DNA from 4 places in the Bacillus halotolerans genome. Region 1 is predicted to be linked to each of the others. Evidence: riboswitches for the same ligand, from Rfam matches in the RefSeq annotation. Region 1 holds a riboswitch; each other region holds the start of a gene.

The links. Region 1 has a riboswitch for thiamine pyrophosphate ahead of DIC78_RS01695 (acetylornithine deacetylase). Riboswitches for the same ligand answer to the same signal wherever they lie in the genome.
Region 2: another riboswitch for thiamine pyrophosphate. It lies ahead of tenA (thiaminase II); the one in region 1 lies ahead of DIC78_RS01695 (acetylornithine deacetylase).
Region 3: another riboswitch for thiamine pyrophosphate. It lies ahead of DIC78_RS02810 (HMP/thiamine ABC transporter substrate-binding protein ThiU); the one in region 1 lies ahead of DIC78_RS01695 (acetylornithine deacetylase).
Region 4: another riboswitch for thiamine pyrophosphate. It lies ahead of thiT (energy-coupled thiamine transporter ThiT); the one in region 1 lies ahead of DIC78_RS01695 (acetylornithine deacetylase).

The regions. Positions count from the first base shown of each region.
Region 1 is NZ_CP029364.1:374,141-381,444, forward strand. Features, by position in the region: gene DIC78_RS01665 (YlmH family RNA-binding protein) at 1-359, opposite strand, end outside; gene DIC78_RS01670 (YggT family protein) at 421-693, opposite strand; gene sepF (cell division protein SepF) at 700-1,152, opposite strand; gene DIC78_RS01680 (YggS family pyridoxal phosphate-dependent enzyme) at 1,149-1,841, opposite strand; gene pgeF (peptidoglycan editing factor PgeF) at 1,848-2,684, opposite strand; gene DIC78_RS01690 (YlmC/YmxH family sporulation protein) at 2,846-3,091, opposite strand; partial or broken gene DIC78_RS01695 (acetylornithine deacetylase) at 3,174-4,456, opposite strand; TPP riboswitch at 4,547-4,649, opposite strand; gene DIC78_RS01700 (ABC transporter ATP-binding protein) at 4,658-5,452, opposite strand; gene sigG (RNA polymerase sporulation sigma factor SigG) at 5,609-6,391, opposite strand; gene sigE (RNA polymerase sporulation sigma factor SigE) at 6,531-7,250, opposite strand.
Region 2 is NZ_CP029364.1:742,772-750,075, forward strand. Features, by position in the region: gene thiD (bifunctional hydroxymethylpyrimidine kinase/phosphomethylpyrimidine kinase) at 1-256, opposite strand, end outside; gene thiF (thiazole biosynthesis adenylyltransferase ThiF) at 275-1,285, opposite strand; gene thiG (thiazole synthase) at 1,282-2,052, opposite strand; gene thiS (sulfur carrier protein ThiS) at 2,049-2,249, opposite strand; gene thiO (glycine oxidase ThiO) at 2,249-3,358, opposite strand; gene tenI (thiazole tautomerase TenI) at 3,342-3,959, opposite strand; gene tenA (thiaminase II) at 3,937-4,644, opposite strand; TPP riboswitch at 4,725-4,833, opposite strand; gene DIC78_RS03740 (monovalent cation:proton antiporter family protein) at 4,896-6,740, opposite strand; gene prpE (bis(5'-nucleosyl)-tetraphosphatase PrpE) at 6,923-7,304, shown strand, end outside.
Region 3 is NZ_CP029364.1:589,514-596,817, reverse strand. Features, by position in the region: gene rsbRB (RsbT co-antagonist RsbRB) at 1-604, shown strand, start outside; gene DIC78_RS02825 (HMP/thiamine ABC transporter permease ThiX) at 638-1,402, opposite strand; gene DIC78_RS02820 (ABC transporter ATP-binding protein) at 1,377-3,020, opposite strand; gene DIC78_RS02815 (ECF transporter S component) at 3,007-3,612, opposite strand; gene DIC78_RS02810 (HMP/thiamine ABC transporter substrate-binding protein ThiU) at 3,609-4,214, opposite strand; TPP riboswitch at 4,311-4,422, opposite strand; gene DIC78_RS02805 (response regulator transcription factor) at 4,524-5,210, shown strand; gene DIC78_RS02800 (sensor histidine kinase) at 5,214-6,578, shown strand; gene DIC78_RS02795 (PepSY domain-containing protein) at 6,575-7,255, shown strand.
Region 4 is NZ_CP029364.1:3,119,547-3,126,850, forward strand. Features, by position in the region: gene DIC78_RS15975 (DinB family protein) at 1-310, opposite strand, end outside; gene DIC78_RS15980 (NfeD family membrane protein) at 479-1,003, shown strand; gene floT (flotillin lipid rafts scaffold protein FloT) at 1,022-2,551, shown strand; gene DIC78_RS15990 (GNAT family N-acetyltransferase) at 2,578-3,102, shown strand; gene thiT (energy-coupled thiamine transporter ThiT) at 3,143-3,721, opposite strand; TPP riboswitch at 3,822-3,923, opposite strand; rRNA gene DIC78_RS16000 (16S ribosomal RNA) at 4,396-5,945, shown strand; rRNA gene DIC78_RS16005 (23S ribosomal RNA) at 6,115-7,304, shown strand, end outside.

The DNA of each region.
Region 1 (7,304 bases):
AACTTTTGCCGCTTCAGACCGATTCCCATTAACGAACCAAGGAGAGACCGGTGATCAACCGTCACAAATTTTTCAGCATAGCGAACGTCAAACGCCTGAAGCTCAAAATCCGATTCTTCCGGCGTAATGTACTCAGGATATAAAATGGCCCGTTTTCGCTCCGCTCTGTCATAGCCGCCGGAAAAAGCCAGTCCTACATCTGCCTGTCCCGTGACCGCAGCGAGAATGACCTGCTCCCGGGGATCTAAAAAGTCGGTCAGCTTCATCCGGTACTGCTCCTGGACAATTCTTTTCCATTCGAGCGCCTGATCGATAAAGGCACGCTCTTCTTTTCTGAAGTGCTGATAAATATCGCTCATCGTCTTTCCCTTCTATGTAAAGAGGCTTGGCTGCTGCCAAGCCCCCTATCAAACTGTCACCTTAAAACGCAATCATGCGATAAAGCCCCCACAAGCCGGTTGTTGCAAACCGCAGCACAAGAATGGCTACGATTGGCGAGATATCCAGCATTGCAATTGGAGGGATGATTTTTCTGAATGGCTCGAGATATGGTTCACAGATCGACGCTAAAAACCGTCCGACTGCTGTTTCCCTCGTACTCGGCACCCATGACATAAAAATATATATGATCAGGGCAAATGAGTATATTGTAATTAATAAGCTTAAAACCGAAAAAACTTGATAAAGGATCATCTCGCTTTACCACCTCTGATCGTCTTCAGATATGAGCTCAGAAATTGTGCCTGAAACATCTACGTTGTCAGGCGTGCATAGGAAAATATCTGAACCGATTCTTTGGATATCGCCGCCAATGGCATAAACGGTGCCGCTTAAAAAGTCAACAATCCGTTTCGCCTGGTCATGCTGTATCCGCTGAAGATTGACGACAACTGCCCGCCTGTTCTTCAGATGGTCGGCTATTTCCTGCGCCTCCGCATAAACGCGCGGCTCACTCAACACCACTTTAGAGGATTTCTGAACACTTTGCAAGCTTACTACATTCTGTTTGGCTGCTGGTTTACCAGCATTATAAGCAGGTTTTTCTTTTTGTTCCTGTTCTTCATGAGAATCCCGCTCAGTTTCAATATATTCGTATTCGTATTCTTCTTCATCCATTGAGAAAAAGTTTTTCAGTTTATTTTTCATACTCATTGCTGTACACCCCCTGTTTCATTTCCGACTAACGATGAGCCGATTCTAATATAAGTAGCCCCTTCTTCAATCGCGATTTCAAAATCATTTGACATGCCCATCGACAGTTCTGTACATGGAGCGTTCGGCTGTTTCAGCTCTTGAACCTGATCACGAAGTTCTCTAAGCGTTCGGAAACAGCTTCTAATCTCATCTTGGTCATCAGTCAGTGGAGCCATTGTCATCAGTCCGGCCACAACAATGTTGTCAAAGCCGGAAAGCTCCTGTATGAATGGTATCACTTCTTCTTTATTCATGCCGTGTTTAGAGGGCTCAAGCGAGGTATTGACCTGCACAAAGCATTGGACAGCACCTTCAGCCCGTTTTTCAATTTCTTTCGCTAATGAAAGCCGGTCCAGGGAATGAATATAGGAAACTGAATTGACGACAGCTTTTACTTTTCTTGATTGAAGGCTGCCGATAAAATGCCATTCCGGATTTCCTTTAATGATTTCCTGTTTGCGAAGCAGTTCGGCGTCCCGGTTCTCTCCGAGGCACTTGATGCCCGCATCGACCGCCTCCTGTGCTCTTTCAGGCGACACATATTTTGTGACTGCAATAACCGTAACTTCATCGGATCTGCGGCCCGATCTGTTACATGCTTCGTTTATTCGTTCGTTTATATGTCGTAAATGATCAACAACACGCAAGATCTTTTATGCCTCCTTCATTCCGATAAAGGACATCATCCGTCCTGTTTTCCCCTGATCTCGCCGATGGGAAAAGAAAAGTGACGGCTCACTTTCCGTACATAAACCGCTGACAGAAATCTGCTCATTTGCCAAACCGCTGTCAATCAGTATGAGTCGGTTCAGCTCTTTCAGGTCAAGCTGATACTGCCCCTGCCCCGCCTGATTCACGGCGCGATCTGCTGAAAACGGCAATGCGCGGACAGCATTCATCACACGGTCATCTACCGTATAGCGCGCACCGCAGATAGACGGTCCGACAACAGCGTATATATCAGAAAGCTTCGAGCCCTCCTGTTCGGTCCATTGCTTCACCATTTCTCTGCCAATCTGTTTGACCGTGCCTTTCCATCCGGCATGAGCGATCCCGACAAGCGATTTCACCGGATCGAAAAAGAATAGGGGCACACAATCAGCAAAGCATAATGCCAAAAATACATTTTTATCATTTGTATAGAGCCCGTCTGTTGCTTTAAAAGCTGAGTGATACTCACGGGCGCCTTTTCCCCTATCCCTCTGCGTCACTTTTTGGACGCGATTGTCGTGTGTCTGGTCAGCAAATACCCAAGACTGCAAATCAATATTAAACATATCGGCTATATATTCACGATTTTTAACCACATCTGCATCTTTGTCATGAACGTGCAATCCTGTATTTAACGACTCAAAAGGTTTTTGACTGACACCGCCGTTTTTCGTAGTAAATCCGGCAATGACTTCTGCATCGTTTTGATTCGTTTGTTTCCAGTCTTGTATCATGAGTGTCGAGGGGGTGGTGAGACTGAATGGGTGATATGTATTCATGATGATCCAACCTTTCGACAAACATTTATAAGGCGTAATTTCCCACTTATTTTACCACATCTTTCTGCATTCGTTTAGCGCCGATTTACATATTTCATAAATGAAATGTGCCGGAAGAGTTCAGACTTCCGGCATTTGACAATCAGCAGCAAAAAAGCAGGTTAAGCGTGGGATTCACTTAATCGGACTAAAATGACATCTTCTCCGATTTTAACTATATTTCGCCAAGGAATGACCATTTCCTCTTCCTTTCCAAAAAAACCGAGAACTTTTCCATTTCCCCCTAGTATAATCGCCTGAATTTTTCCTGTGGTGACATTGATATCAATATCACCGATGCTCCCTAATTTTTTTCCGTTAGAGACATTGACGACATCCTTTACTTGAAATTCTGAAATGCTGATCATCCCATCACGTCCTTTTTCGGTCCTTTTTTCTAGTATATGAACGGGCGGGCTGAACCTTGTCAGCAAGGAGAAATTTTCATGATCATTGTTCTTTTTTGCGGCTGCACCAGCTTATGATGAACGTGAGCATGATTTTCGTATAATCTACGAGCTGCTCAATCGATACCTCTTCATTAACGGCATGAGCATTATATAAATCGCCCGGTCCGTATATTACGCTTGGAATACCGGCATGATAAAGCCATCCACCATCGGTTACGGTTTGAGATACGTCAATGACCGGGCGTTCCCGTTTGATCTCCTCGTGTGACGCCGTAAGGGCTAAAACGCCGGGATGAGCCGGATCAACTTCCAAGGCCGGAAAAATTTCTCCTCTTTCTTCAATCATTGAAGAGCCTCCCCATTTGAAGACAGGACGGTTTTCCCTCAGCCAAATATCACTGTCACTCAGCCTGTTGATGTAATCTTCTATTTCAGCAGCCACTTCTTCATGCGTTTCATTGGGATAAAAATGGACGGTAATCCATAATCGGCACTCATCCGCTATAAAGGCCGCATGTCTGCCTCCTTCTATAACAGCGGGATTAATTGTGTTTGTACCGGGGGTAAAGCCAGGATAGCTTTTCATAATGGCCCAATGTCGCTCCAGCTCACCGAGTCCAGAAATGATTTTTGCCATTTTTTCGATTGCGCTCGCCCCGAAGGTTCCTCCGCCAGCGTGGATCATATTCCGTCTTGTTCCATCGTGAAACGTTTGACTGCTTTTCATTTCGATCCAGCCTGTAATCACTCCGCCTTGACCTTGAATATGCATATCGCTCGTATCCGCCACAACTGCAAAGTCTGCGTGATAGCCCTTTTTGCAGCATTCAAGCGTGCCGGCCTCTCCGACTTCCTCCCCGATGACCGATTGCAGAATCAAATCGCCCGGGAGCTCAACGCCCGCTTCACGAATCAGCTTTAAAGCAAACAGCACACAGGCCATTCCGCCTTTCATATCTGAAGCGCCCCCCGGCCGATTAAGAAACCGTTTTTCTCACTGGGACAAAATGGGTCATGCACCCAGTCCTCGCCCTCTTTTACCTCTGCCACATCGACATGCCCATTGATGATTAAACTTTGATAGGCGGCTGAATTTGTTCCTTTTAAAACACCCACAACATTGGGATCTCCTGGATAAACGTCCCATTTGTCGATAGAAAATCCCCGTTCAAGCAAAAACTGTGCAATCCATGTTTGGATGCTGTCTGTATTTCTCGCAGGCGGCGCCGGTGTTTTAAAAGAAATCAGCGTTTTCGCAAGCTCAATGAGCTCGTCCTTTTGTTCTTCCACTTTTTTCAGTAAAGATTCTACTTGATCAATCATGTTATCCGCTCCTATTTTTAATAGAAAAAAGCCGTTTCATATTCATGAAACGGCTTAATAAAGAAAGCAGAGTGCAAGCTGCTGCATTCTCCGCTTTTTTCACCGCTTCCCTCCGCTGGTATGATCCAGATCAGGTCAATAAGGGTTGAGACCAGCGTCTCTCTCAGCTTCGAAAGCACCCCCAGGATGAATCGTATGTTGTTATGCATTTGTCACCGGCTCAGCTCTTGTTAAAAACGGACGATCCTGATTCCATAATACACGGATCGGCGTATCAAAAAAAGAAGAAAGTGATTCGTCTGTCAGCATGTCTTTCATTTGTCCTGACCTAAAGACTTCTCCCTTTTTTAACAAGAGGGCTTTATCAAAAATCGGCAAAATTTCTTCCGCATGATGCGTAACATAAAGAATAGACGGCGCATTTTCCCTGCTTGCAATGTGCGTAATCGTATCTAACAGTTTTTCCCGGGCAATAAAATCAAGTCCTGTAACTGGTTCGTCCAGTATAAGCAGCTCCGGATCAGCCATTAGCGCTCTTGCGATTAAAGCTCTTTGTTTCTCTCCTTGAGAAAGAGTTTCGTAGCGGCGGTCGGCATAATCAATGGCTCCTAAGTCCTCGAGCAGGGCAATCGCTTTTTCTCTGATTTCCGCACTTGGTGTTTCATACAAGCCAATCGAAGCATATGCCCCGCTCAGAGCAATTTCAAAAGCTGAATCTGCCGGATACAATTTTTGCTGAAGACCCGCTGAGACAAGGCCGATTTTTCGTCTGAGTTTATCTCCCAGCTCCGTTTTTCCGAATACATGACCAAGCACCTGCATCTCGCCTGTTGTCGGAAAATAGTAAGAGCATAGCATATTTAACAGCGCAGTCTTCCCTGCTCCATTTAATCCGTAAAGCACCCAGTTCTCCTTTTCTTCTACTTTCCAATGAATATCCTTTAGTATCCATTTTCCATTCCGTTTTAGTGAGACATTGTCAAGCTGCAAAATCATTGTGGTCCTCCTCTTTCCAAACCGAATAATTGTTTTAATTTTCACAAAACTGTGTACGGACTAGGATACCTTACTTTTTCGAAAACGTAAACCGCCCGCTTCTAAATAGAAAAGCCTTTAAAACAATTTCTGTTTTAAAGGCTTTCCACGTCCATGCTATTGATGAATATTCTTATTCATTTGTTTGATTGCTGCCTTTTCCAGTCTGGACACCTGTGCTTGAGAAATCCCGATTTCTTCGGCTACTTCCATTTGCGTTTTTCCTTGGAAGAACCGTTTTCTTAAAATCATTTTTTCCCTCTCGTTCAGCCTTCTCATGCCCTCTTTCAAAGCCAGCTCTTCAATCCATTGTGTATCTTTGTTGCGTTCATCACTGATTTGATCCATGACATAAATCGGATCTCCGCCGTCATTGTAGATCGGTTCAAAAAGAGATACCGGATCTTGAATGGCGTCGAGTGCAAACACAATTTCTTCGTGCGGTACTTCAAGAACTTTGGCGATATCCTCTGCCGTCGGCTCCTTGCTTGTCTCACTGATTAACCGTTCTCTTACCTGGAGTGCCTTATATGCGATATCCCTAAGTGATCTCGAGACACGTATCGGGTTATTATCGCGCAAATACCTGCGGATTTCTCCGATAATCATAGGTACAGCGTATGTTGAAAACTTAACATTGTGGCTTAGATCAAAATTATCAATGGATTTCATTAGTCCGATACAGCCGACTTGAAATAAGTCATCAACATACTCCCCTCTGTTATTAAATCTTTGAATGACACTTAAGACAAGACGCAAGTTCCCGTTTACAAGCTTTTCTCTGGCTGAATCATCACCTTCGTCCTGCAATTGCCTAAACAGCTTTCTCATTTCTTCATTCTTGAGTACGGGTAATTTGGAGGTATCCACCCCGCAGATTTCGACTTTATTTCTCGACACTTTTTTCCCTCCCTACAGGAGCTGCTGTACAACGTTAAGTATCTCCTCGGGTGGGAAAAATATGCACTGCACTCAAACCGAAAAATAGTCATAATTGGGAAATCCTTGTAGAATCAAGGGATTAAGCCGCAAAAATTTTTTACACCATTTTGTTGAATTCTTTTCGCAATCTTTTAATGATTCTTTTTTCCAGACGGGAAATATAGGATTGGGAAATCCCCATCATATCCGCAACATCCTTTTGGGTCTTTTCCTCTTCGCCGACGAGCCCAAAACGCAGTTCCATGATTTGTTTCTCCCTCTCATTTAACTGTTCGAGCGCTTTTTTTAGAAGCTTTTTATCCACATTTGCTTCAATGTCCTTTGTGATGATGTCGTCATCCGTGCCCAGCACATCAGAAAGCAGAAGCTCATTGCCGTCCCAATCAATATTAAGCGGTTCATCAAAAGAAACTTCTGAACGGATTTTGTTGTTTCTCCTTAAATACATCAGGATTTCATTCTCGATACAGCGAGAGGCATATGTAGCCAGCTTGATTTTCTTTTCCGGATTGAAGGTATTCACAGCTTTGATTAATCCAATGGTGCCGATGCTGATTAAATCTTCAATATTAATTCCCGTGTTTTCAAATTTCCGTGCGATATAGACGACAAGCCGCAGGTTGCGTTCGATCAAAATAGCGCGGGCCGCCTGGTCGCCGCTTGGGAGCTTCATTAATAGAACCTGCTCCTCGTCTTTTGATAATGGCGGCGGCAAAGCTTCACTCCCTCCTATGTAATACACTTCATCGCTTTTTAAGCCCAGTTTCATCAGCAGCTTATACCAGAGGTGCGTCAACCGCAATTTAAGTTTTTTCATCTTCCTCTCCCTTCTAAATGTCACGTCTTATGAGTATGATAAGTAACGGACATT
Region 2 (7,304 bases), 370 kb from region 1:
TTTCCGCATTCCAAAGCATTCCTGTTTTTACGGCGTCCGGTCTCAAATCCTCCGCCACAGCGTCAATTTGCTCTCTCAATGCCTCTGCAGTCAGTGGATACACACCGTGGACGCCAAGTGTATTTTGAGCAGTTACCGCCGTAATGGCAGACATTCCGAATACACCAAGCTCCTGAAAGGTTTTAATATCTGCCTGTATCCCCGCGCCGCCGCCTGAGTCAGAGCCGGCGATTGTCAAGGCTTTATATATACTCATCAAACTACACTCCTTTTATTACCCAATCCATTTATGATAGATGGATTTTGCCCTGGCAATATCATTTGTTCCATGGATCAATGCTCTGCCGTCCCTAAACAGCACCATTTTCATGTCATCCGAGCGGCAGGAAATTAAATACGGATTCGCTGCTACTTCCAGCCCCGCCTGCCTCAGCTGCCCCGCCAACACGTCAAGATCTGCTTCTTTTGTGAAAGAGGATCTGATTTGCACCGTGTTTCTGCCGCACAATACTGCTGCTTTCGTTTGGTTTTCGTATGATAAAAACGGAAAATCCTTTGTGCCGCAGCTTGGACACGAGTCATCTTTAAGTCCCGCTGCTCTTACCTCTGACCGCTCATTGTTCCACAGGTCAAAGGAGCGCAGCACGGGCTCGCATTCCTCTCCCGTCAGCAGTTTCAGGGCGTCTGTCACCTGAAGGACAGCAACCTGCAGAACAGCCGGGCTGATAATGCCGGCTGTGTCGCATGTCGCACCGCCAATCGGAAGAGTATCGAGTAAACAATGAAGGCAGGGTGTTACTCCCGGCAATACAGTAAACGTGAGACCGTAGCTCCCTACACAAGCGCCGTAAAGAAACGGAATGCCTTCTTTCACCGCAGCATCGTTCACAATGAGCCGGGTTTCAAAATTATCGGCGGCATCTACAATGATTGATGCGCCGCGAATCAGCTCCGATACGTTTTCTGCTGTGACATCCATGACAAGTCCGGTCACATCCACATCACTGTTAATGGAACGAAGACGCTGCTCAGCAGCTGCTGCTTTCGGCAGTTCCTTTTTGACATCATTTTCTGTGTAAAGCTGCTGGCGCTGCAGATTGCTCCATTCGACGTAATCTCTATCGGCGATTTTCACCGATCCGACTCCCGCTCTCACCAGCATCTCTGCGCTGGCTGTTCCCAGTGCGCCGGCGCCGATGATCACAACGCGCGCCTCTCTCAGTTTCTTCTGGCCTTCGGGGCCGATTGGAGCAAACAGCTCCTGTCTGGAATACCTGTCCGTCATACAGGAAGACCTTCTCCCGGACTGCTAGCCGTCCCATATGACTTGGCTGGAATGCGGCCTGCTTCATAAGATAGACGTCCTGCTTCTACCGCGAGCTTCATGGCGTGTGCCATTTTCACCGGATCGTTCGCACCTGATACGGCCGTATTCAGCAGTACGCCGTCCGCTCCAAGCTCCATTGCATATGCCGCATCTTTTGGCGATCCGATTCCGGCATCCACGATGACAGGCACTTTCGCCTGTTCAATGATAAATGACAGATTCAGAGGATTTAAAATCCCCTGTCCCGATCCAATCGGAGAAGCCCCCGGCATAATGGCATGAACACCAAGCTCTTCAAGCTTTCTCGCCAGTACCACATCATCCGAAGTGTACGGCAGCACAATGAACCCTTCTTCAAGAAGCTGTTCAGACGCTTTTAACGTTTCCACAGGATCGGGCAGCAAGGAGCGGCTGCACCCGATGACTTCGACTTTAATCATGTCACAAAGCCCGGATGCCTTCGCAAGCCGTGCAATTCGAACTGCTTCTTCCGCCGTGCTGGCGCCTGCTGTATTTGGCAGAAGCGTATATTTTGATAAATCAAGCTGCTCCAGAAAATTAGGCTGAGACGCTTCAAAGATATTCATTCTCCGCACAGCAAATGTTAAAATATCAGACTCTGAAACAGCCACCGCTTCCTTTTGAATGTCAAACGATGGATATTTTCCCGTGCCCAGCAGCAACCTTGATTGAAATTGTTTCCCGCCAATTGTTAGCATTCTCATCCGCCTCCTACAAAATGGACAATTTCGATGACATCACGATCAGAAAGCTCTACCTCGTGATATTGTTCTTTACCGATAATTTCTTTATTTCTTTCAACGATCACGATTTTATTTTCAAGCTGATAAGACGCAAGCAAATCCTGAATCGTACCTGTGTCTCTATCCCACTCAACTTGTTTACCGTTCAGCTGAAGCATCATATCTGAACCGCCTCCTTGCGATCAATTCGAAAGGCGTGCAGCCAGTCTGCCTTGACCTCTTTATTCATAATGAGATCACCGATTAAAGCACCCGTTGCAGGAGCAAGCAGAATCCCGTTTCTGAAATGGCCCGCCGCAAATAAAATGCGGCTGTCCTCAGGGTGTCTGCCAATGTATGGTTTTCCGTCCTTTGTCCCCGGACGCAGTCCCGCCCAAAAACGATCAACCTTCATATTCTGAATCGCCGGCAACATCGTTTTCGCTTTTTCCATAACCGACTGAAGTCCGCCAAGATCCGGCTTATCGCTCCAATCACCAGGCTTCATCGTCGCGCCGACAACCAGTCTGCCGCTTTTTCTCGGTACGATATAGCAATGATCATGATAAAGTGTTTTTGTCAGCGGAATATCATCATTCCAAACAGACAGGCACTCTCCTTTTACAGGAAAAAATGACTGGTTCAACCCGAGCTGTTTAAAAAACATCCCGCTCCAGACCCCGCTGGCAACCACGACATGGTCCGCATGCACGTCACCGGAACCCGTTTTGATCAAAATGGATTCACCGCCACGCGTCACATCGAGAACGGGAGTATGCTCAAAAATATCCGTACCAAGCGCTTTAGCCGATTTAGCGTATGCCTTGCACACAAAATAAGGCTCAACATGAACATCGTCCTGAATAAAGCTCGCCCCGTAAATCTCACCGGCCGTATACGGCTCTTTTTCCAGCACTTCTTCTTTTGTATGCCAGCTGACAGTATGCAAATCGTCCATCCGTCTCAAGCGGGACACGTCTTCTTCGGAGAATGCAAGCTTAAACATACCGCCTTCATGCCTTCTGATATCAATGCCGGATAAGGCAAGTAGCTCCTCTCCAAGACCCTGATACAAACGCTGACTGTGCATGGCGAAATCAAAAAACGCATCCCGCTCCTCGCACTCGGCATGGGCGCCAAGCATCCCTGCCGCGGCGCTTGTTGTTCTGCCGCCGATTGTTCCGCTTTCAAGCAATGCGGTGTTTTTCTTTTCTTTTGCCAACTGATAAGCTATCGCGGAACCAATAATTCCGCCTCCAATGACAACTGCATCATAATGCCTTTTCATACTGAATCTCCTTTAGCTTGCGGGAATATCGTCTGGCAGCTTCCAAAGGATCATCGGAAGAAAAAATTCCGGACATGACAGCGATACCGTCTGAACCTGCTTGTTTCACTTCTCTTAATCTGGCAGGTGTCATTCCGCCAATTGCAATAACCGGAATCGAGATCCTCTGTTTGATTTCTGAAAGCAAAGACACGCCTCTGCCATCAAGGCCTTGTTTGCAATCCGTTTCAAACACATGGCCGAACAAAACATAATCAGCGTCTTCCTTTTCTGCCTGAAGCGCTTCCTCCAGTGAATGCACCGATCGCCCAATGTGCAGGTGAGGAAATCTGGCTCTTACTTGTTTCGGCGAAAAGCTGCTGCTCGGCAGCTGAACGCGGTGAATATTTGAAAAAAGCGCAATATCAACCCGGCCATTCATCACCAGCTTTTGCTTATCAACACCGCCTTCAGAAATAAGCTCCAGCAGTTTCAAAATGTCAGCCGCCGATTTAGACCGTTCACGAATATGGATGAAATCAACCTCATCCTGAATGGCTATAATTGATCTCATTAGATCTTCAACCGGCTTGCGGTCATCAGTTATGGCGTGCAGCTCCAAGCCCTTCCACCTCTTTTACGCCGCTGTCTGACCAGCCTTCTTTTCGATAAGCCATTCCCCAGAACTGATATTCATAATAGCTCGAAATAACGAAATTCTCTTTCATCTTGGCACGCACTTCCTCTGTGCTGTTTTCCGCCAGCTCATCCAGGCGGTTAATTTGTTCTTCCACCTGCTGTCTGAACCAGTCACCGCCGTATGTGCTAATCCACTTCTGGTAAATCGGATGCCCCGGATCACATGTCAGCAATTTCTCACCAACCTCATAATAAAGCCAATAGCACGGGAGAAGAGCTGCCAAGATTTCTGCAAAATTCCCGCTCAAAACCGAACGGTACATATGGGATGTATAGGAGTAAGCGGTAGGAGATGGCTTAAATGACTTCCGTTCTTCCTCACTGATTTCCAAAAGCTCCGTAAACTCGCGATGAAGCGCCATCTCCGCTTCATATGTACCTTGAGCATGGCTGGCCATGCGTCCTGTTGTATAAAGATCCTTTGCATAAGCGGCACCGAACGATTGCACCTTTGCAAAATGAGTTAAATAGTAAGAATCCTGAAGCACGTAATATTTAAAGCGGTCGATCGGGAGAGTTCCGTCACCGATCCCCTGAACAAATGGATGGACAAAGCTGCCTTCCCACCATTCTGCGGCTGCACTGCGGCATTCTTCTGAAAACTTCACACGTCATTCCCCCTGTCTGATAATAAAAAAACCACTTTCCCGCAAGGAAAAGTGGTTTGGAATTGGCATAGTTATATAACACAAATACCGCTCCACTTCCCTACGCAGGTCTGAACCTGTTCAAGTTATGAGGGTCTAAAAGTCACACTTTTATCTCAGCCCTTATAAAGGACACCCCTAGTGGTTTTACGAATGCATATTGAATTGTTCTGCCCCTCTATATTAACACGAATCCTTATTTGGTCAAGATATTATCCTTCCAATGTTTTCTTAAGATCGGTTACGTACCCGCGTGATCCGGTGACAATTAAGCGGTCTCCGATTTTCAGTCTTGTATCGCCGTGAGGAACGATGCTGTCGACACCCCGGAAAATCCTGACAAAAATCACGTCGCCTGTTAAAGGGAATTCACGGAGAATCACGCCGTCGTATTTGCTGTTTTCCATATTAATTTGATACAGCGAAGACTCTTGGTTCGTGAGCAGTTTCATGACGCCAGGCGCTTCTATCAGCGCGCGAAGCAGCGTTTTGGTCGACAGCAAGATGGAAAAGATGCTGATGCCCTGCTCTTTCAATTTCGCTTCGTTCTCCGGTGATCCGGTGCTGGCAATGACTCTTTCTGTTCCTTTTTCTTTGGCGTATAGTGCGATGTCCGTATTCATGTCTTCATCCCCTGTCGCCACCACAAGGATTTCTGTATCAAATATACCGAGTGATTCAAGGGTTTGATGCTCATAATCAGAAATCGTTTCGACGGAAAATACTGAGTCTGACAGCTTTTCCTCAGCGTTTTCTTGATAAACGTGCACGACACGCACTTCATACTCGTTCTCAGGCAATTCAAGTGTCACAGGCAGTGTCATTTGATTAGCGCCGATAAATGTGATCTTCTTTTTCTCCTCCGGCTGCTCCTGTTTTTTGTACAGCTTTTTAAAACCGACCGGCGTAAAAATACTTGCAATAACCGCCACCAGCGTAAGCGCTCCTGACATATTCGCGCTGATTACATGAAGCTGCTGGCCGATTGTCGCAGCGGCAATCACAAGAGAAAGCGTTGATGTCAGCAGGAAACCAGACGCCAAAATTGTGCGGTTATCATACCATTTCTTCAAGTACAGGACAGGAAGAATTTTGCTTACTAACAGCGCCATAAGCAACAGCGGAATCATCACTAAAATTTTCGGGTCCTGAAAAAGTGTCCAAATATCCAATTTTACACCGACCATCACAAAGAAAATCGGTATTAAGAACCCGTAGCCGAAGGAATCAAGTTGCTGAACCAGTTCCTTGTTCGGCGAGAGCAGGGAAACAAGCACGCCCGCTAAGAAAGCGCCGAGAATATTTTCTGCTCCCAGTGATTCAGACAGAGCCACCAGTACGATAATTAAGGTGAAAATAGCACGAGTCCCGATCTGGATCGTCCCTTTTGACATGGACTGAACAAAAGAACGGTGTTTGAAGACCCGGCCGAAAAAGTAAAGCACTACTCCGGCTGCGAACAGGATCATCAAGAGCCACATGTTTCCGCTGTCCTCTCCGTATAGAGAAGAAAATACAGCAAGAAGAATCATAGTGACCAAGTCAGCAATCACAGCAACAAGCAGGATAATCTGCCCGATGTTTGAATCCATGATCCGTTCTTCCTTTAAGGTTGGAACAACAACACCTAACGAAATCGTAGAAATAATAAGCGTCATTAAAAAAGCATTTTGGATAAATCCGGCCAAGACGAACCCATAGGACAGCAGCAATGATAAAATAAAAATACCGATAAAAATAATGGATGCTGTGGCAAATGTATTGGGTGCTTCCTTGCCGTTTTGCAGAAACTGCTTTTTCTTTCCTCTCTCAAAGGATGAAAAATCAATTTCAAGCCCGCTTAAAAACATTAAAAAGATAAATCCGAGCATAGAGAGCGTCTGCAGCCAAGTATCACCCTCCACAACTAAATTAAGACCGCTTTTTCCTATAATCAATCCCATAATAATTTCAGCAACTACAACAGGGATGCTGAGTTTAAACCGATGCAAAAGGATGGGAGTTAAAAATGCAACGATAAGTACGACAACTAATGATGCGACAGATGTATGCGCCATAATCTGAACCTCCTTTTTAAAAAACATAACGCGATTTTAACAAGGGTGATGATGAAAAATAAAGTAATAAGGTCTCATTTTTTTTAGAAAATGATTCTTCTATAATTTGCACATAAAAGCTGGTGATGACTCACAGCAATTTGCTTCATAATAAATAAAATCATGAGTAAGGAGGATGCTGCATGGCTTACTACGATATAATCAGCGATATTCATGGCTGCTACGATGAAATGACAGCCCTGATAGAAAAACTTGGATACACAATAAAAAATGGATTGCCTGTACATGATGAAGGCAGGATGCTTGTTTTTGCCGGGGATTTGACAGACCGAGGCCCTAAATCAATTGAAGTCATCCGCTTTGTAGCGGGCGCTTATGAACAAGGAGCAGTGCGTTATGTCCCGGGAAATCATTGCAACAAGCTGTACCGCTACTTAAAAGGAAATCCCGTTAAAGTGATGCACGGTCTTGAAACAACTGCGGCAGAGCTTAAAGCACTTTCTGAAGAAGAAAGAAGAAAAGTCAGCGAACAATTTATGAAGCTTTATGAAACTGCGCCGCTTT
Region 3 (7,304 bases), 220 kb from region 1:
TGAGCTGACGAATGATCAAAAACATCTCGATACCCCGGTGCAATACGTCATCCGTGAGTTTATGAGAAACCGAAGATTATATACGAAGTATTTTGAGAAGTTCGCAGAAGAAAACGAGTCGGCATTTGGACCGGGAGAGAAACAAAAATGGGCCGATTTGATTGTGAAAGTTTTTGATTTTACCATTTATACATTCGTCGATCACGCTGAATCGAATGCAAAACAGCAATTAAATGCCCAGAGAGAAATGATACTGGAATTAAGTTCGCCTGTCATTACTCTGAGCAAAACGACAGCTCTGCTGCCGCTTGTCGGTGATATTGATACTGAACGGGCAAAGTTTATTCTTGAGAACACGCTTAATGCATGTGCGAAAAGACGCGTTGAGCATCTGTTGATCGATCTTTCAGGTGTCGTCGTTGTTGATACAATGGTGGCGCACCAAATCTTTAAATTGATTGAGGCGCTTACTTTAATCGGTGTCAGATCCACATTGTCTGGAATCAGACCAGAAATTGCGCAAACCGCTGTACAGCTTGGAATTGATTTTACGAACATTAATATTAAAACCAATCTTGCCCAAGCATTGAACTATCATCAATAATAAAAAAGCCGCTATTCAACATAGCGGCTTTTTCTATGAGGTAAAACATAAAGACACAAGAAAAGATCCTGCGAATAACAAGAGAATGAGGAAAAAGAACAGCCAGTCGCGCGGGCTGACGGTAAGCGACCGGTAATACGTCCGGTTTCGGCTGCCTGTAAATCCTTTTGATTCCATCGCAAGAGCTGTTCGTTCCGCTTTTCTGATCGCGCTTGCTAATAGCGGGATGGTATAGCGCTTTAACGCGTTTATTTTTTCTTTTAAGCCATTTTCCGCCGCCCCGCCTCGGATTTTATGTGCCTGCTGGATCAGCTGGACCTCCTCTTTTAACAGAGGGAGAAAACGAAATCCGGCAATGACGCCATATGCAAGCTTCGGGGACAGCTTGCACTGCTGCACAAGACTCAGCATAAATAAAATCGGATCGGTTGTAAAAACAAACATCATTGATAAGGCAGAAAAGCACAAAATACGAAACCCGAGTGAGATGCCGACAGCCACATTTTCACTGTTGATCGAAAAAGGGCCGGCTTGGAACAGAAAATTATCTGCGGTCGTCGGAATCTTGCCGAAAACAGCGGCTGTCCATACGCAGCCGAATGCTAAAATCAAAAACGGAATCGTGAACAAAAGCCATTTTTTCAGCGGTATTCTGGCCGCAAACAGGACACCCGCAACAATCATGATATAAAAGCACGCCGGTGTGTAAGGATTGTAAATAAACGACAGCATGACGACACAGCAAAAAACCGCCGCTGCTTTTACTGCCGGGTTAATGAGATGTAACGGCTGCTTCATCACGCACCTCCTGCTGGTATGTCATCCATTCATATCGAAGGGGGAGGGTGAGCTTTGCTTTTTGGACGAGCTCGGCTTCCCTAGAAAATAATTGTTCCGGTGTTCCGTCAAAGGCCAAATGTGTGCCGTGAAGCACAAGCACGCTGTCAGCATATGAAGATACAAGCTCCATATCGTGTGTGATCATGAGGACAGCGGTGCCTTCTGTCTGGATATGCTGAATCATTTCCATGCATTCAGCGGCTGTTTTGGCGTCTTGGCCAAAGGTCGGTTCGTCTAAAAGCAAAACCGTTACATCGTGCATCAGCATTGTGGCGACACTCAGCCGCCGTTTTTGCCCTTGGCTGATCGCAAACGGATGGTGGTCCGCCAAATGTGCAAGGCCGAAACGCTGCAGCAGGTTCTGCGCTTTTTTCTCGGTTTCGGCATTTGCCGCATGGCCGAACAGCAGCTCATCATATACTGTGTCAGTCACAAACTGGTGCTCTGGATTTTGGAAAACCAATCCCATTTGTTTGCGAAGCTCTTTTTCTTTGTAAGACTCCAGCGGCTTATCATGCAGAAGAATCTTGCCGCTTTTCGGTTTGAGCAAACGGGCGAGAACAGACAACAGCGTAGATTTTCCTGTGCCGTTTGGCCCGACAAGTGCCGTCAAAGAGCCTGCACGCAATGAAAAACTGATGTCTTTGAAAATGGTCTGCTGTCCTCTTGAAAACGATAAGCTCTGGACCTGCACTGCGTGTTCAGCAGAAAGAACCGCCGCTTCTTCAGCAGGCCCAGCAGGGAAGGGTTCCTTGAACAGCGTTTCTTTTGACAATGTAAACGGTATGCTCACGTTTTCTTGTAAGCCACAAATTTTTGGCGCAGCGATTCCCATTGTTCTTAACATGTTTGAGTGATGCTGAAACATATCCTTAGTCGGCCCGTCTAAGGCTTTCTTGCCTGCTCCATCCAGTACGATTGTTCTTTCAACCCAAGGCGCCCACTCATCAAGCTGATGTTCGATCACGAGAAGGCCGAAGCCTTTTTCCTGCTGAAGCTCTTTGATCATTTGAACGAATTCCCGTGCTGAATAAGGGTCTAAAAGGGAAGTCGGTTCATCCAGAATAATGAGCTCAGGCTCCATCGCCAAAATACAGGCGAGCGCGACTTTTTGCTTCAGTCCCCCTGACAGAGTGGAAATCGTTTTTTCCTTTACATGAGTGATGTGTAATTTTTCCAGAACGTCATCAATTTTCTTCACCATTTCTTCTTGGGGGATTTGCAGATTTTCCAATCCAAAGGCGATTTCATCCTCTACTGTCAGCATACAAAACTGCTGCTCAGGGTCCTGAAAGACGACTCCGACATGCTGAGCGATTGTTTCAGAGGTTTCAGCGTCAGTGATCGTTTTTTGAAATAAGAATACATGCCCAGACAGCATCCCGTCGCAAGCTTCAGGGTAAAGCCCGTTTAAACAGAGGGCAAGCGAGCTTTTTCCGCACCCGCTCGGCCCTAACAATAAAGCGCATTCTCCTTTTTGGAGCTCAAACGTTATATCCTGAAAAATCGGTTTCTCGTTTTCTTCATATGAAAAGCTAAGCCGGTCAACCGAAAGCAACTTGTTATAGGCTTGCATGATTTGATACCCGTTTCCGTTTCCTTTTCTTTTTCAGTTCCTTTCCGAGTGCCATTCCGTTTAAGACACCCGTATATGCGAGAGAATCGCTGACAGCTTTTCCGAGAAGGCCGGCCAGGACCGCACCTGAAACGAGACGGATCACAAGCATAATGAGCAGATAGCCCGGTGAGTACGCCGCATAACCGGAAACAAAGAAATCATAAATAAAGCTGGACACCGAAGACCCCATACCCGCCAGAAGCAGCACAGGAAGGGAATATGCTTTCCAGCGTGTCGCAAGAAATACAGCTTCTGCTCCGAGACCTTGAACAATGCCGATAACGATAACCATCGGGCCTGAAGGATTTCCCAGCAAACATTCAACGAGAGCTGCAATGATTTCTGAAACAAGGGCCGCGCCCGGTTTACGAATGATGTACGCGGCAATCACTGACACGATAAACCAAATGCCGTAAATCGGTTCATAAGCGATGGGCCCGAACATCCCTGCAAGTACGTTTCCGAAATGGGTGAATACTAAATACACAATGCCAAAAACAATACTGATAACAGACATGATGACAATTTCTTTTACTTTCCAGCTTTTCATTTTATCCCTGCTTTCTGTTTTCTTGATGGACTGTTTGCCGAGAAGTTCACGGTCATGGTGACATGGGCTGTTTGCTGATTTGCCATGCGGAAAGCGGCTTCCAGTGTCCGGAACACGTCGTGTGCATCTCCGTCTACCTCACTTGCGTAATGAACACCCTGTACAAAGGTGCCGTCAGCCTTAGCGATTTCAACAGCTTTCATGATGATGTCCATATAATTCGGCTCATTCATCGGATAAAGCGCAAATTGGCAAGGAGCCTCTGCTTTCAGGTCGTGAACAGATTCTTCGTTGACACGCTTTTCATCTGCTGTCAGATATGTATCTCCTTGTGTATCGCCGGGGCAGCCGATGGAAAACGTCCCGTTCATGACAATGTGCTTTTCGCTATTTGCTGCATACAGGTAGATGGCTTTGGCGGCGTCGAATACATGCTCGATCGATCCGCGCAAAACTGTGCTGATATGATCGGTCTTTGTCCAAACCTTTGACGTATCCGTTTTTTTCAGCGCAGACTTGATCACACTGATAAAATCATCTGTCATCGGGTATAAAGAGAACCGAAATCCGGCGATTCTGCTTGTACCGCATAAGTTGTCCATTTCTCTGACCTCCTGTTTTTTTGGTAAAATAAAAAACTGCATATCCTTAGGGAATATGCAGTCATAGATCGAGTAAGCGCACGAAAAAATACACCTTTCGGTCAACCTGCACTTCCCCACGCTGGTATTATCCAGATCGGGTCATAAGGGATCAAAGCGCGTTTTTGCGCGCTTTATCTCAGCCATAACAGCACCCCTAGTGCTTTCCGTATACAATTTTTTATTTTGACATCATAATAGATGATAAGAATCATTTTGTAAACAATGAAATCATTTTTTTCATATAGGAACATGAGAGGATGATCGGAATTGGAAAAAGGGCACATATTAATTGTGGAAGATGAAGAAAAAATCGCGAGGGTCCTTCAGCTTGAATTGGAATATGAAGGATACAGCGTCACCATCAAACATAATGGCTCTGAAGGACTTAACGCGGCCACGGAAGGTTCGTATTCCCTATTGCTGCTCGATGTCATGCTGCCAGGGTTGAGCGGGCTTGAAGTGCTGCGCCGGCTGAGGAAAACGGATCAAAAGACACCGGTTATTTTATTAACAGCCCGCGACAGCGTTCCAGATAAGGTAACGGGGCTTGACATCGGTGCGAATGACTATGTCACCAAGCCGTTTGAAATAGAAGAATTGCTTGCCAGAATCAGAGCGGCACTCCGCCAAACCGGAAGCAAAACAGAGGATATCGGCACATTTTTGACATATGACGATTTGCAGGTGAACGAGAAAACACGTGAAGTCAGACGGGGAGACAAAGAAGTTGGATTAACGCCCCGGGAATTTGATCTGCTCGTCTATATGCTGAAGCATCCGCAGCAAGTGCTGACGAGAGAGCAAATTCTCAGCTCTGTATGGGGGTTTGATTACATCGGTGATACAAATGTCGTCGACGTGTACATAAGATATATCAGAAAAAAATTGGACTATCCTTACGAAAAACAGCTGATTCATACCGTACGCGGGGTCGGCTATACCATTAAGGGGTAAATGATGAAGCTGAAGACAAAGATTCATCTGTATACATCCATTTGGCTGTTGATTTTATTAATGTTGGTTCATACTGCGGTCTATCTCATTTTTTCATCGGCACTCACCTCAAAGGATGCGGCCCGTCTTGCCGATGAAACGGACAATATCACCGAAGCTCTTCATACCGCCGAAACACAAGGGGTGGCTTTGCAGGATATGCTGCAGGCCTATCTTCCGGCAAACGGAATGGTGCGGGTAGTGAGTGCGGATCGGAAAGCCGTCATGACCATCACAAAGGAAAAAGCATATAAAGACTTCCCTCTTTCTTTTCACAGCGGGGAAACGACAGACGTGACAAAGCATGAAGGCAAACTGTTTGCAGCAGCAGCTGTCCCGGTCATTTGGACAGACGGACAAGTCGTATCGCTTCAGCTCGTGGAAAGGCTGGAGCATACAGAAGAGAGTCTTCTTCTGCTAAGAATCATCTTAATTGCGGCCAGCGCGGCTGTCTGTATCGCTTCCTTCTTTGCCGGAAGCTTACTCGCCCGCCATATCACCAATCCAATCAGACAATTGGTGACAACGATGAAAGACATACAGAGAGAAAAAGCATTCAAAACAATTTCTCTGGAAGGACAGTCGCATGACGAACTGTATCAAATGGGGCTGACCTTTAATGAGATGGCGAGCATGCTGAAAGAGCACTACGATAAACAGCAGCAATTCGTCCAAGACGCTTCACACGAGCTGAAAACCCCGCTCACCATTATTGAAAGCTACAGCAATCTGATGAAACGCTGGGGGGCAAAAAAGCCTGAAGTGCTTGAGGAATCCATTGAAGCTATTCATTCAGAAGCGGTCCATATGAAAAAACTGACCAATCAGCTGCTTACGCTGGCCAAGACCCATAAAGAACTGGAGCTTGATCTGAAAACGGTTGACCTGATCGAAGTGTCGCGCGCCGTCATACAAACACTCCAGCCGGTTTATAAACGCGACATCCTTCTTGAGACGGACAAGGAGAATTTGCTTGTAACGGCAGATGAAGAACGCATAAAGCAGCTGCTGACGATTTTGCTTGATAATGCCATAAAGTATAGTGACAAGGCCATTGTGATTTCCGCAGGAACCAATAACAGACGTCCGTTTTTGTCCGTAAGGGATGAAGGAATCGGCATACCTGAAGATCATATCCCGCGCCTGTTTGAACGTTTTTACCGGGCGGATGAGGCACGTAACCGCAAAACAGGCGGAACGGGTTTAGGTCTATCCATTGCCAAACATATTGCCGATGAGCATGGTATTGACCTGTCTGTAAAAAGCAAACCGGGACAGGGAACAAATGTCACGATGCAATTTAGAGAACAGAATGGGGGAGCGCTATGACAAAACGAATGAAAACAGGAGCTGCTGCTGCGGCAGCCGTTTTAGCCATTGTCATCTGCGCGGTTCTTATCATTCAGCAAACCCATGAGGACGTGCTGTCAAAGGAGGCAGTCATAAAAAAAGTAGAAACCTCCTATGAAGGCGACATCACAAAAGTGACGCAATCCAATGATAAAAAAACGTATGATATGACTTTGGAAAATCCAAAAGGAATTTATTTTCTAAAAGCTGATGCTAAATCGGGCGACATATTGTCAATGAACAGAGTGAAAAAGACGAACACATCTGAGATGACAGAAAAAGAAGCTGAGCAGCTCGCTCTGGTGCGGGTGCCGGGCACCGTCAAAAAACACACGCGAAAACACGGAGTTGCGTCGTATACCATTCAAAAAAATAATGGGGAAACATACGAAGTGAAGGTAGATATGAAGACAAAAGCGGTGGTGTCCGCTGATAAAATCAGCAGCAAAGACAAACAAAAGACAACAATTTCGGAAAAAGAGGCAAAAGCCATTGCAGAGCGTGAGGCTGGAGGAAAAGCGGATGACGCCGATTTGGAAGAAAGCGAAGGCACTCTCCTGTTTGAAGTAGATGTTGATCTCCCGAATGACAAGGAAGCTACGGTGAAAATAAACGCCTATACCGGCAAAGTTTCTAATATTATCTATGAAGACTAATGGTTTTCTCATCAAATTCTCATCTTTCTCTCGTTTTCCTTTCATGTTG
Region 4 (7,304 bases), 1.4 Mb from region 1:
CAACATCAAGCTCCCGTTTCATTTGGCTGCCTGAAATAAAATCATGATCCGGTTCAAGATGGGCCGGCGCTTTCCGTTTATTGCTTCTATCCTGTGCGGCCGTAAGCGGTTTTTCCTCAATCTCCTTAACAGGCGCTTCCTTTACTCGTTCTTTCAGCATGTTTTGGGCGGTCATATCAATTTTCTTCAAATGATCAAGAACTTCCCGTATACTCCATTCATCAGAAGAAGGCTTCTGATTCAGCTTTTCATCGGAAAGTCCTTTTACTTCATTCCATGTTTCTAATCTGGCTTCATTAAAGATACTCATCATATCTCCTCCTGAAAAAACATTACCATATATAAGAGCATTTATCATTTATAAAGTGCTTCGCGGGGAAGCATTTATCGAAAAATTTTGAAACCTTTCCCTCTGTATCTCGTATAAAAGGTAACGACGGCCGTCGGTTAAAGTAGCAGCTTAGAAAGGATGAGAAAATTGGAGTTATACGGTATTCCTGTCCAAACGATTTACCTTTACACCCTTATCATAGCCGGAAGCCTCACGCTGCTATTTTTATTTTTCGGAGATGTGTTTGAAGGGCTGTCCGAAGCTATTCCGTTATTACACCCGACATTGGTGCTCTCATTTTTCACATTTTTCTCCGCATCTGGATATATAGGCGAAACAGTTTTCCCCCTCTCCAGCCTGATTATTGCTCTAATATCCTGTCTTCTTTCGGTGCTGCTGGTGATATTGCTCCATTTATTTGTGCTTGTCCCTTTATCATCGGCAGAAGAATCATTGACTTATCGGGAAGATGATCTTAGAGGCAGACTCGGAAAAGTCATAACCGCTGTTCCGGTTGATGGATTTGGAGAAGTACTGATTGAAGGGATAGGCGGTACGATTTCAAAATCAGCGATCAGCTTTGAAAATGAACAGATCAGTTACGGAACAGTCGTCTTAGTTGTGGATGTCAAAAAAGGAGTTCTTTCAGTTACTCCGCATGAACCTTTATAAAATAAGGAGGAATGTCATATGACAATGCCGATTATCATCGTCATCGCAGTTGTATTCTTTTTACTCATCGCACTTATAGCGGTATTTATTACAAAATATCGTACGGCAGGGCCTGATGAAGCGTTAATTGTTACAGGAAGTTATCTTGGAAATAAAAATGTTCACGTTGATGAGGGAGGCAACCGCCTGAAGATTGTTCGCGGAGGAGGAACCTTTGTTCTTCCGGTTTTTCAGCAGGCTGAGCCGCTAAGTCTGTTATCAAGCAAACTCGATGTATCGACACCTGAAGTGTATACCGAGCAAGGTGTGCCTGTAATGGCAGACGGAACTGCAATTATTAAAATCGGCGGCTCTATTGGAGAAATCGCCACAGCAGCCGAACAATTTTTAGGAAAGTCAAAAGAAGACCGTGAGCAGGAGGCCCGTGAGGTACTGGAAGGCCACCTCCGTTCCATTCTCGGGTCTATGACAGTAGAAGAAATTTATAAAAACCGCGAAAAATTCTCTCAAGAAGTGCAGCGTGTCGCTTCACAGGATCTTGCGAAGATGGGTCTTGTGATTGTCTCCTTTACCATTAAAGATGTCCGTGATAAAAACGGCTATCTTGAATCACTAGGTAAACCGAGAATTGCGCAGGTAAAACGTGATGCTGACATTGCAACCGCAGAGGCCGATAAAGAAACAAGAATTAAGAGGGCGGAAGCCGATAAAGAAGCCAAAAAATCAGAGCTTGAACGAGCGACGGAAATTGCCGAAGCTGAAAAAATCAATCAGCTTAAAATGGCTGAATACCGGCGAGATCAAGATACAGCAAAAGCCAACGCTGACCAGGCATACGATTTGGAAACAGCCAAAGCACGCCAGCAGGTGACTGAGCAGGAAATGCAGGTCAAGATTATAGAACGCCAAAAACAAATTGAATTAGAAGAAAAAGAAATTCTCCGCCGTGAACGCCAGTATGATTCTGAAGTGAAGAAAAAAGCCGATGCAGACCGCTATTCAGTTGAGCAATCTGCCGCTGCTGAAAAAGCCAAACAGCTAGCCCAAGCCGATGCCAAGAAATACAGCATAGAAGCGATGGCGAAGGCTGAAGCTGAAAGGGTCAGAATTGACGGCCTTGCAAAAGCAGAAGCTGAAAAAGCAAAAGGTGAGACAGAGGCTGAGGTTATTCGCTTAAAAGGTCTTGCGGAAGCGGAAGCGAAAGAAAAAATTGCCGCTGCCTTTGAGCAGTACGGTCAGGCTGCGATTTTCGATATGATTGTCAAAATGCTTCCGGAATACGCGAAACAGGTATCAGCACCGCTTTCAAATATTGATAAGATCACCGTTGTTGATACAGGAGGAAACGGTGATTCAAGCGGCGCCAACAAAGTCACAAGCTATGCGACAAATTTAATGTCCAGTCTGCAAGAAAGCTTAAAAGCGTCTTCGGGAATCGACGTAAAAGAAATGATTGAGAACTTTTCAGGAAAAGGCAACATCAAACAGAGCATCAACGAACTGACAAATGAATTAAAAGAAACAAAACCTGTTCAAAAATCTGAATAACCATTGCGGAAAGGATTAGAGAATGAATGGTGACTATAAGAGAAGCACGACTAGATGATATAAAGGCAATCGCAAAAGTGCATGTTGACAGCTGGGTGACAACATACAGCGGCATTGTCTCCGCTGAATACTTAAATGGTTTGAACTACAAGGATTTTGAAGCCAAATGGAAAAGCCGTTCATTAAAGGGGGTTTTTGTGGCAGAAGATGAAAAAGGCTCGGTATTCGGCTTTGCATCTTTTGGTTCAATTCGTTCAGAGCAGAAAGGCTATGACGGAGAGTTGTATGCCATTTACCTTTTAAAAGAAAAACAGCGGCAAGGTGCAGGCAGAGCGCTTTTGACAAAGGGTACAGATTTTTTGCTTGATCAGGGCTTTACGAGCATGTTTGTTTGGGTCGTAGAAGAGAATCCTTCGATTAATTTTTATCAGTCGTTTTCACCTGAAAGAGCAGCCGAGGATAGTTTTGAAATCGCAGGAGAAAGCATGAAAGAAATAGGATTCGGCTGGCCGGATCTTGCTTCATTAAAAAATCTGCTTAACGGAAGATAAAAAACAACCCCCAGCGGAACGGCCGCTGGGGGTTGTTAGATTAAGCCTTTTCGGTTTTCAGCAAGCGCGGAGCTGTCATGAACAATAAACAAAGGGCAATCGCACAGATGATGAATGACGGAATCATATAAGTAGCATTATAAGTTAATGAGTAGAGCCATACCGGCGTTCCTTTTGGTGCAAAGCTGCCGAAAAATACAGCCCCTGAAATCACGTGTGCAGCATAACGCAGAAAACTGCCGATAAAAACTGCGCAAATAATTGATACGATCAATTTCCCTTTTGCTTTTGATAAGGCGGATTTGCGGACAGCGGAAGCGAAAAAGCCGCTTATGCCGACAGCGGCGAACGCTGCCATGTAATCAAGCAACAGCTGAACAGGGTGCTGAAGAAATAGATTTCCGATCGCAATTTGAACGAGACCTGTCAATAGACCGGTTGTAAGCCCCGCTTTAACTCCCCAGCGAAAAGAAATCAAAAAAATCGGAATCATCATGATGGATACCGACCCTCCTTGAGGCATACGGAGGAACATTCCGGAAACGATGTCTAAAATGACAGCAGCAGCAGTCATGATTGCAATTTCAATAAGACGTACCAGTTGTCTTGATTGAGCCATAAAAATCCCCTTCCATCGATAGACAATCCAAAAGGACAACAAAAAAGCAGCACGCGGAAGGATGAGGAAAGTTCCACGCACTGCTTTACAATCTGCAATTCATTTGACTTTGCCACATCCCTACGCCAGCGTTAACTAACAGGTTCAAAGGGTCAGAACGAAACCGCTCACTCTCAGCTTTTATGCTCCCCTTGTGGTCATCGGATATTTAGTTCGTTTCTACTATACAAGAAAAAGGTTAAAACAACAAGATGACATTGCCTGTAGTAAATGTTCTTTAATAGATAAATGTTTTATAAAGCATTACAAGTTAGATAGAATAAAGAAAGATTACAGTTTTATTGTTTTATAGATTTTTTTAAAAAACTATTGCAATAAATAATTATAGGTGTTATATTATTAAACGTCGCTGATGAACAGCAGACAAAACAAGAAGCTTTAAACAACTTTTAAAAAAGTTGTTGACAATTAAGAAGCTGAGTGTTATATTGGTAAAGCTGCTTCATTGAGAGCGGTGATGATCTTTGAAAACTAAACAAGACAAAACGTACCTGTTAATTCAAGTTTTATTATAAATCGCACAGCAATGTGCGTAGTCAGTCAAACTGAGGTCTGCACGATGCAGATCACGCAGATGTTGCCACAGGATGTGGTGAACTTAATCTGCGATCCATTTATCGGAGAGTTTGATCCTGGCTCAGGACGAACGCTGGCGGCGTGCCTAATACATGCAAGTCGAGCGGACAGATGGGAGCTTGCTCCCTGATGTTAGCGGCGGACGGGTGAGTAACACGTGGGTAACCTGCCTGTAAGACTGGGATAACTCCGGGAAACCGGGGCTAATACCGGATGCTTGTTTGAACCGCATGGTTCAAACATAAAAGGTGGCTTCGGCTACCACTTACAGATGGACCCGCGGCGCATTAGCTAGTTGGTGAGGTAATGGCTCACCAAGGCAACGATGCGTAGCCGACCTGAGAGGGTGATCGGCCACACTGGGACTGAGACACGGCCCAGACTCCTACGGGAGGCAGCAGTAGGGAATCTTCCGCAATGGACGAAAGTCTGACGGAGCAACGCCGCGTGAGTGATGAAGGTTTTCGGATCGTAAAGCTCTGTTGTTAGGGAAGAACAAGTACCGTTCGAATAGGGCGGTACCTTGACGGTACCTAACCAGAAAGCCACGGCTAACTACGTGCCAGCAGCCGCGGTAATACGTAGGTGGCAAGCGTTGTCCGGAATTATTGGGCGTAAAGGGCTCGCAGGCGGTTCCTTAAGTCTGATGTGAAAGCCCCCGGCTCAACCGGGGAGGGTCATTGGAAACTGGGGAACTTGAGTGCAGAAGAGGAGAGTGGAATTCCACGTGTAGCGGTGAAATGCGTAGAGATGTGGAGGAACACCAGTGGCGAAGGCGACTCTCTGGTCTGTAACTGACGCTGAGGAGCGAAAGCGTGGGGAGCGAACAGGATTAGATACCCTGGTAGTCCACGCCGTAAACGATGAGTGCTAAGTGTTAGGGGGTTTCCGCCCCTTAGTGCTGCAGCTAACGCATTAAGCACTCCGCCTGGGGAGTACGGTCGCAAGACTGAAACTCAAAGGAATTGACGGGGGCCCGCACAAGCGGTGGAGCATGTGGTTTAATTCGAAGCAACGCGAAGAACCTTACCAGGTCTTGACATCCTCTGACAATCCTAGAGATAGGACGTCCCCTTCGGGGGCAGAGTGACAGGTGGTGCATGGTTGTCGTCAGCTCGTGTCGTGAGATGTTGGGTTAAGTCCCGCAACGAGCGCAACCCTTGATCTTAGTTGCCAGCATTCAGTTGGGCACTCTAAGGTGACTGCCGGTGACAAACCGGAGGAAGGTGGGGATGACGTCAAATCATCATGCCCCTTATGACCTGGGCTACACACGTGCTACAATGGACAGAACAAAGGGCAGCGAAACCGCGAGGTTAAGCCAATCCCACAAATCTGTTCTCAGTTCGGATCGCAGTCTGCAACTCGACTGCGTGAAGCTGGAATCGCTAGTAATCGCGGATCAGCATGCCGCGGTGAATACGTTCCCGGGCCTTGTACACACCGCCCGTCACACCACGAGAGTTTGTAACACCCGAAGTCGGTGAGGTAACCTTTATGGAGCCAGCCGCCGAAGGTGGGACAGATGATTGGGGTGAAGTCGTAACAAGGTAGCCGTATCGGAAGGTGCGGCTGGATCACCTCCTTTCTAAGGATATTTACGGAATATAAGACCTTGGGTCTTATAAACAGAACGTTCCCTGTCTTGTTTAGTTTTGAAGGATCATTCCTTCGAAACGTGTTCTTTGAAAACTAGATAACAGTAGACATCACATTCAATTAGTAACACAAGATATCACATAGTGATTCTTTTTAACGGTTAAGTTAGAAAGGGCGCACGGTGGATGCCTTGGCACTAGGAGCCGATGAAGGACGGGACGAACACCGATATGCTTCGGGGAGCTGTAAGCAAGCTTTGATCCGGAGATTTCCGAATGGGGAAACCCACCACTCGTAATGGAGTGGTATCCATATCTGAATTCATAGGATATGAGAAGGCAGACCCGGGGAACTGAAACATCTAAGTACCCGGAGGAAGAGAAAGCAAATGCGATTCCCTGAGTAGCGGCGAGCGAAACGGGATTAGCCCAAACCAAGAGGCTTGCCTCTTGGGGTTGTAGGACACTCTATACGGAGTTACAAAGGAACGAGGTAGATGAAGAGGTCTGGAAAGGCCCGCCATAGGAGGTAACAGCCCTGTAGTCAAAACTTCGTTCTCTCCAGAGTGGATCCTGAGTACGGCGGAACACGTGAAATTCCGTCGGAATCCGGGAGGACCATCTCCCAAGGCTAAATACTCCCTAGTGACCGATAGTGAACCAGTACCGTGAGGGAAAGGTGAAAAGCACCCCGGAAGGGGAGTGAAAGAGATCCTGAAACCGTGTGCCTACAAGTAGTCAGAGCCCGTTAACGGGTGATGGCGTGCCTTTTGTAGAATGAACCGGCGAGTTACGATCCCGTGCAAGGTTAAGCAGAAGATGCGGAGCCGCAGCGAAAGCGAGTCTGAATAGGGCGCATGAGTACGTGGTCGTAGACCCGAAACCAGGTGATCTACCCATGTCCAGGGTGAAGTTCAGGTAACACTGAATGGAGGCCCGAACCCACGCACGTTGAAAAGTGCGGGGATGAGGTGTGGGTAGGGGTGAAATGCCAATCGAACCTGGAGATAGCTGGTTCTCTCCGAAATAGCTTTAGGGCTAGCCTCAAGGTAAGAGTCTTGGAGGTAGAGCACTGATTGGACTAGGGGCCCCTACCGGGTTACCGAATTCAGTCAAACTCCGAATGCCAATGACTTATCCTTGGGAGTCAGACTGCGAGTGATAAGATCCGTAGTCGAAAGGGAAACAGCCCAGACCGCCAGCTAAGGTCCCAAAGTATACGTTAAGTGGAAAAGGATGTGGAGTTGCTTAGACAACCAGGATGTTGGCTTAGAAGCAGCCACCATTTAAAGAGTGCGTAATAGCTCACTGGTCGAGTGACTCTGCGCCGAAAATGTACCGGGGCTAAA